2 linked regions of the Mesorhizobium opportunistum WSM2075 genome follow. The protein of the gene in region 1 binds, or shares a complex with, the protein of each later gene. Links are inferred from orthologs where the notes say so. Each region holds a gene or a part of one and is shown in the gene's direction. Other genes may lie near its edges. The genes, in order: secA and secY.

What was found.
Region 2: the proteins of secA (region 1) and secY are in contact, whole or in part, in a crystal structure (PDB 3DIN), measured with the Thermotoga maritima proteins. The link is inferred for Mesorhizobium opportunistum WSM2075 from one-to-one orthologs. Residues at the interface, in WP_004082002.1 of Thermotoga maritima: Glu261, Ala262, Arg263, Lys300, Ala301, Arg302, Thr303, Ile304, Ile305, Leu323, Tyr324, Asp325, Pro326, Val329, Ser330, Tyr333, Ile336, Lys340, Phe345, Val349, Glu363, Phe364, Tyr374, Ser375, Gly376, Gly377, Glu393, Ile395, Thr482, Ser483; in WP_004081795.1 of Thermotoga maritima: Glu108, Gly109, Glu110, Glu111, Ala236, Glu237, Arg238, Arg239, Ile240, Thr241, Ile242, Gln243, Tyr244, Ala245, Arg246, Arg247, Val248, Thr249, Gly250, Arg251, Arg252, Val253, Tyr254, Gly256, Ala257, Ser258, Thr259, Tyr260, Leu261, Pro262.

What each region holds. Positions count from the first base shown.
Region 1 is NC_015675.1:1,693,018-1,696,589, reverse strand. Bases 295-3,552 are described here. They hold secA (preprotein translocase subunit SecA), read left to right. Parts: upstream 295-619; coding sequence 620-3,352; downstream 3,353-3,552. Other genes in these bases: MESOP_RS08105 (peptidylprolyl isomerase), read right to left, coding at 295-357. In the rest of the region: more of MESOP_RS08105, read right to left, coding at 1-294. UniProt on the Escherichia coli protein: Required for protein export, interacts with the SecYEG preprotein conducting channel.
Region 2 is NC_015675.1:4,732,722-4,736,014, reverse strand. The notes cover bases 1-2,979. They hold secY (preprotein translocase subunit SecY), read left to right. Parts: upstream 1-809; coding sequence 810-2,150; downstream 2,151-2,979. Other genes in these bases: rpsM (30S ribosomal protein S13), read left to right, coding at 2,962-2,979; MESOP_RS22750 (adenylate kinase), read left to right, coding at 2,147-2,755; rplO (50S ribosomal protein L15), read left to right, coding at 142-615; rpmD (50S ribosomal protein L30), read left to right, coding at 1-119. Also shown: more of rpsM, read left to right, coding at 2,980-3,293. UniProt on the Escherichia coli protein: The central subunit of the protein translocation channel SecYEG. Consists of two halves formed by TMs 1-5 and 6-10.

The sequences.
Region 1 (3,572 bases):
CTGGAAGTCGGGATCCTTGTCGAGACCGGTGGTGACGGCCTGGGCGGCCATGACGCGGATCTCGATGGCCGCCGAAAGTGCCGCGGCGCGGCGCTGTTCGGGCGGCAGCTGCGCGAACTGCTGCGACAGCTCGCCTTCGGCAAGCATGAGGTCGGCTTCGGTCAAAGGCTGGCCGTTGACGGTGGCGACCACGGCATTCGGGTCGACCGGCGCCGCCGCGGGTGTTGGAGCTGCCGCATCGGCCGGCGCGGGAGCCGGAGCGGTCTCCTGCGCCATCAGCGGCGACAGGCTAAGAGCCGACAGCCCGAAAGCCAGACCAAGGCTGGCAAGCGACGCACGGCGGAACAACAAGGACATAAGGATGACTCCGGTGGAGGATTGTAAGGAGGGACGGCTTCCAGATCAGCCAGATTGTGGCGGAATTTGGCGCGACCGGCAGGGCCAGCGCGGCGTTGACATCAGTTGAGCCCCCTCTTATCTGTCCAACGACTTGGCGTCCAGAACCGTTTTCCGGGCGCTTTTTGTGTTTGCCCGCATTCAAGCGGTGCGTTCACGCGGATTTGATGGGGCCGACCGGCGCCTGTCTCAAGATTGAGAATTCTATCGAAAGGACCATTGGATGGTCAGTCTCGGCGGTCTCGCCCGTAAGGTTTTCGGTTCCTCCAACGACCGTCGGGTCAAATCGACCCGGCCCCGCGTCGAGGCGATCAACGCCATGGAAAACGAGATGCGGGCTCTTTCCGACGCCGAGCTTGCCGGCCGCACGGCAAAGTTCCGCCAGGATATCGCCAATGGCGCCAGCCTTGACGACCTTCTGGTCCCGGCCTTCGCCACCGCCCGCGAAGCGGCGCGCCGCGTGCTCGGCATGCGCCCTTTCGACGTCCAGCTGATCGGCGGCATGGTGCTGCACAATGGCGGCATCGCCGAGATGCGCACCGGCGAGGGCAAGACGCTGGTCGCGACGCTGCCGGTCTACCTCAACGCACTCGCCGGCAATGGCGTCCATGTCGTTACCGTCAACGACTATCTCGCCACCCGTGACTCCGAATGGATGGGCCGGGTCTACAAATTCCTCGGCCTCTCGGTCGGCGTCATCGTCCACGGCCTGTCGGACGAAGAGCGCCGCGTCGCCTACGCGTCCGACGTCACCTATGCCACCAACAACGAACTCGGCTTCGACTATCTGCGCGACAACATGAAATACGAGCGCGCCCAGATGGTGCAGCGCGGTCACAATTACGCGATCGTCGACGAAGTCGATTCGATCCTGGTCGACGAGGCGCGCACGCCGCTGATCATTTCCGGTCCGCTCGAGGACCGTTCGGAAATGTACAACACCATCGACACCTTCATCATCCAGCTGCAGCCGCAGGATTATGAGATCGACGAGAAGCAGAAGACCTCGATCTTCACCGAGGAAGGCACCGAGAAGCTGGAGAACCTGCTGCGCGACGCCGACCTTTTGAAGGGCGAGTCGCTCTACGACGTCGAGAACGTCGCCATCGTCCACCACGTCAACAACGCGCTGAAGGCGCACCGCCTGTTCCAGCGTGACAAGGACTACATCGTGCGCAACGGCGAGATCGTCATCATCGACGAGTTCACCGGCCGCATGATGCCCGGCCGCCGCTATTCGGAAGGCCTGCACCAGGCGCTGGAAGCCAAGGAGCATGTGGCGATCCAGCCGGAGAACCAGACGCTGGCCTCAGTCACCTTCCAGAACTACTTCCGCCTCTACAAGAAGCTTTCCGGCATGACCGGCACGGCGCTGACCGAGGCCGAGGAATTCGGCAACATCTACGGCCTCGAAGTCACCGAGATCCCGACCAACCTGCCGGTCATCCGCATAGACGAGGACGACGAGGTCTACCGGACGGTCGAGGAGAAGTACAAGGCGATCGTCAAGGAGATCCGCGAGGCCAGTGCCAAGGGCCAGCCGACGCTGGTCGGCACGACCTCGATCGAGAAGTCCGAGCAGCTGGCCGAGCGCCTGCGCAAGGAAGGCTTCAAGGACTTCGAGGTGCTGAACGCCCGCCACCATGAGCGCGAGGCGGCCATCGTTGCCCAGGCCGGCAAGCCCGGCGCCATCACCATCGCCACCAACATGGCCGGCCGCGGCACCGACATCAAGCTCGGTGGCAATGCCGAGATGCGCATCGCCGAGGAACTGGGCGACATGCCTGAAGGCCCCGAGCGCGAGGCGCGGGAAAAAGAGATCAACGCCGATGTCGAGCGGCTGAAGGAGAAGGCGCTGGCCGCCGGCGGCCTTTACGTGCTGGCCACCGAACGCCATGAATCGCGCCGCATCGACAACCAGCTTCGTGGCCGCTCAGGCCGCCAGGGCGACCCCGGCCGCTCGAAATTCTTCCTGTCGCTGCAGGACGACCTGATGCGCATCTTCGGCTCCGAGCGCATGGATGGCATGCTGCAGAAGCTCGGCCTCAAGGAAGACGAGGCGATCATCCATCCCTGGATCAACAAGGCGCTGGAAAAGGCGCAGAAGAAGGTCGAGGCGCGCAACTTCGACATCCGCAAGAACTTGTTGAAGTATGACGACGTCTCCAACGACCAGCGCAAGGTCGTGTTCGAGCAGCGCATCGAATTGATGGACGGCGAAGGCCTCTCCGAAACCATCGCCGAGATGCGCGAAGGCGTCATCGACGAAATCGTCGCCAAGGCCATCCCCGAAAACGCCTATGCCGAGCAGTGGGATGTCGCCGGCCTGAAGGCAGAGGTCGCCGAATTCCTCAATCTCGACCTGCCGATCGAGGACTGGGCCAAGGAAGAAGGCATCGCCGAGGACGACATCCGCGAGCGCATCACCCAGGCCGCCGAGGCCGCCGCCAAGGAACGCGCCGAACGCTTCGGCCCGGAGGTGATGAACTATGTCGAGCGTTCGGTCGTGCTGCAGACGCTCGACCATCTGTGGCGCGAGCACATCGTCAACCTCGACCACCTTCGCTCCGTCGTCGGCTTCCGAGGCTACGCCCAGCGCGATCCGCTGCAGGAGTACAAGAGCGAGGCCTTCGAGCTGTTCCAGGCGATGCTGGGCAATCTGCGCCAGGCCGTCACCGCGCAGCTGATGCGCGTCGAACTGGTCCGCCAGGCCGCCGAAGCACCGCCTCCGGAAGCCCCCGACATGTTCGGCAGCCATATCGACGGCACCACCGGCGAGAATGATTTCGGCGACGGCGAGACCGCCCTCCTGGTGCGCCAGGAGCAAAACGCCATCGTCGCCCCCGAGGACCGTGACCCGAACAACCAGGCCACCTGGGGCAAGGTCGGCCGCAACGAAGCCTGCCCCTGCGGCTCGGGGAAGAAGTACAAGCATTGTCATGGAGCGTTTGTCTAAGGCTGCGCTTTCCTTCTCCCCGTTCCACGGGGAGAAGGTGCCCGAAGGGCGGATGAGGGGCAGCGCCACACGCAGTCCCCGTGAAGCCATTTCGTCCGGGGATAATTTCCCTCACCCTGCCCACATCAGCCCGATTCTGCGAAAGCTGGCGCTGCCCATCCGCCTGCCGGCACCTTCTCCTCACGAACGAGCGAAGGAAGCTCCCCGCCCACGTTTTCTT
Region 2 (3,293 bases), 3.0 Mb from region 1 along the record:
CGCTGGTCGGCCTCGGCCTCAACAAGATGCACAAGCAGCGCACCCTGGAAGATACGCCTTCCGTGCGCGGCATGATCGCTGCCGTTCAGCATCTCGTCCGCGTCGTGGACGAGGGCTGAGCCAAAGCGCAGGAGAACCCAGATGAAACTCAACGATCTGCGTGACAAGGACGGCGCGACGCACTCCAAGAAGCGTCTCGGCCGTGGCATCGGTTCCGGCTCGGGCAAGACCGCCGGTCGCGGCGTCAAGGGCCAGAAGGCGCGCTCCGGCGTCGCCGTCAACGGCTTCGAGGGTGGCCAGATGCCGCTCTACCGGCGCCTGCCGAAGCGTGGCTTCAACAACATCTTCGCCAAGAGCTTCAACGTCGTCTCGCTGGCCCGCATCCAGGTGGCCATCGACGCCAAGAAGCTCGATGCCAAGGCAACCGTGACGGCTGAATCGCTGGTTGCCGCCGGCGTCATTCGTCGCGTCAAGGACGGTGTGCGCATCCTTTCGGACGGCGAGATCAAGGCGAAGCTCGCCTTCGACGTCGCCGGTGCCTCCAAGGCCGCGATCGAGAAGATCGAAAAGGCCGGCGGCTCGGTCAAGCTGCCGGAAAAGGCAGCCGCGGAGTAACGGCAATTTGAAGCGCGACCGGTAAGAATGGGATCCCGTTTTTGCCCACGGTCGCGCTTTGATCTGCTCAATTAAGCGGCCGCGTCAACGCGGCCGCTTGCATGTTTAGAGCCCGGAGCTTATCTCGTGAGCTTCGGTGAAACGCACCGCCTGACCTCACGGGCCATCAAGCGTTACCAAGCGGAGAATCAGGCATGGCTTCGGCTGCTGAACAATTAGCCTCGAATCTGAATTTCTCGGCCTTCGCCAAGGCGGAGGACCTGAAGAAACGCATCTGGTTCACCATCGGCGCGCTGCTCGTCTATCGCCTCGGTACCTACATTCCGCTTCCCGGCATCAATCCCGACGCCTTCGCCCAGGCCTTCTCTTCGCAGAGCAAGGGTGTGCTCGGCATGTTCAACATGTTCGCCGGCGGCGCCGTGCAGCGCATGGCGATCTTCGCGCTCGGCATCATGCCCTACATCTCCGCCTCCATCATCATGCAGCTGATGACCTCGGTCATCCCTTCGCTGGAAGCGCTGAAGAAGGAAGGCGAGCAGGGCCGCAAGGTCATCAACCAATACACGCGCTACGGCACCGTGCTGCTCGCGCTGGTTCAGGCCTATGGCATTTCGGTCGGCCTGGAGAACGGCAACGGCATCGTCAGCGATCCCGGCATGTTCTTCCGCATCTCGACCGTCGTCACCCTGGTCGGCGGCACCATGTTCCTGATGTGGCTCGGTGAGCAGATCACCGCGCGCGGCATCGGCAACGGCATTTCGCTGATCATCTTCTCGGGCATCGTCGCCGGCCTGCCGCATGCCATCTCCGGCACGCTGGAACTCGGCCGCACCGGCGCCCTGTCGACCGGCCTGATCCTGGCGATCATCGTGCTGGCCATCGTCGTCATCGCGCTGATCGTGTTCTTCGAGCGCGCCCAGCGGCGCCTGCTGATCCAATATCCGAAGCGCCAAGTCGGCAATCGCATGTTCCAGGGCGACACCTCGCACCTGCCGCTCAAGCTGAACACGTCGGGCGTCATCCCGCCGATCTTCGCCTCGTCGCTGCTGTTGCTGCCGGCGACCATCGCCGGCTTCTCGCAGACGACCAACATGCCGGCCTGGGCCAGCACCATCCTGGCCTCGCTCGGCCACGGCCAGCCGCTCTACATGGCGTTCTACGCGGCGATGATCGTGTTCTTCGCCTTCTTCTACACAGCGATTGTCTTCAACCCGAAGGACACCGCCGACCAGCTCAAGAAGCACTCGGGCTTCATCCCAGGCTATCGTCCGGGCGAGCGCACCGCCGATTACATCGATTACGTTCTCACCCGCATCACCGTCGTCGGCGCCATCTATCTGGTGCTGGTGTGCCTGCTGCCGGAGTTCCTGATCTCGGCGACTGGCGTACCATTCTACCTTGGTGGCACATCGCTTCTGATCGTGGTCAGTGTCACGCTCGATACGGTTGCGCAGATTCAGGGCCACCTGATCGCGCACCAGTATGAAGGCCTGATCAAGAAGTCGAAGCTGCGCGGGGGGAAGAAAGCCAGATGAGGTTGATTTTGCTTGGGCCGCCAGGAGCGGGCAAGGGGACACAAGCACAAAGACTGGTAGAGAAACACGGCATACCCCAGCTGTCGACGGGCGACATGCTGCGTGCCGCCGTTCAAGCCGGCACCGAAGTCGGCAAGCGTGCCAAGGCGGTGATGGATGCCGGTGAACTGGTGTCCGATGCCATCGTCAACGCCATTGTTGCCGAGCGGATCGACCAGGCCAACTGCGCCAAGGGCTTCATCCTCGACGGCTACCCGCGCACGCTGGTGCAGGCCGATGCGGTCGAGCAGATGCTTGCCGAGCGTGGCATCGGCCTCGACACGGTCATCGAACTGGTCGTCGACGACAGGGCCCTGGTCGGCCGCATCGTCAAGCGCGCCGAGGATGCCAAGGCAGCCGGCCAGCCGGTGCGCAAGGACGACAATCCCGCGGTGTTCGAAGAGCGCCTGCGCGAGTACTACAAGAAGACCGCTCCGCTGACCGGTTACTATTACGCCAAGGGCAGGCTCAAGACTGTCGACGGCATGGCCAGCATCGACGCGGTGACCGCCGAGATCGAGGCCGTGCTCGCGGCGGCCGCTCAAGGGGCGGAGTCGGTAAATTAACGATTGCGCTTGACGGGAGCGGTTCGCTGCGGTATGGCGGCCCGTCTTCCTATCAGGCATGGGCTTTGCTTGTCCGCAAGGGCAAGGCAGTCGCCTTGAACTGGAAACTCCCGCATGGGCCGGCCTCCACCGGACGCGGGGCAACTTTGACAGCGCCGGATCTGCCTTTTTGAGGGTTGGCCGGCCCACATGGAGAAGAGAAGAACATGGCTCGTATAGCCGGCGTCAACATTCCGACCAACAAGCGCGTCGTCATCGCGCTTCAGTACATTCACGGCATTGGCAAGAAGTTCGCCCAGGAGATCGTCGACAAGGTCGGCATCCCGGCGGAGCGCCGCGTCAACCAGCTGACCGACGCGGAAGTGCTGCAGATCCGCGAGACCATCGACCGCGACTACCAGGTCGAAGGCGACCTGCGCCGCGAAGTGTCGATGAACATCAAGCGTCTCATGGACCTCGGCTGCTACCGCGGCCTGCGTCACCGCCGCTCGCTGCCGGTTCGCGGCCAGCGCACCCACACCAATGCACGCACCCGCAA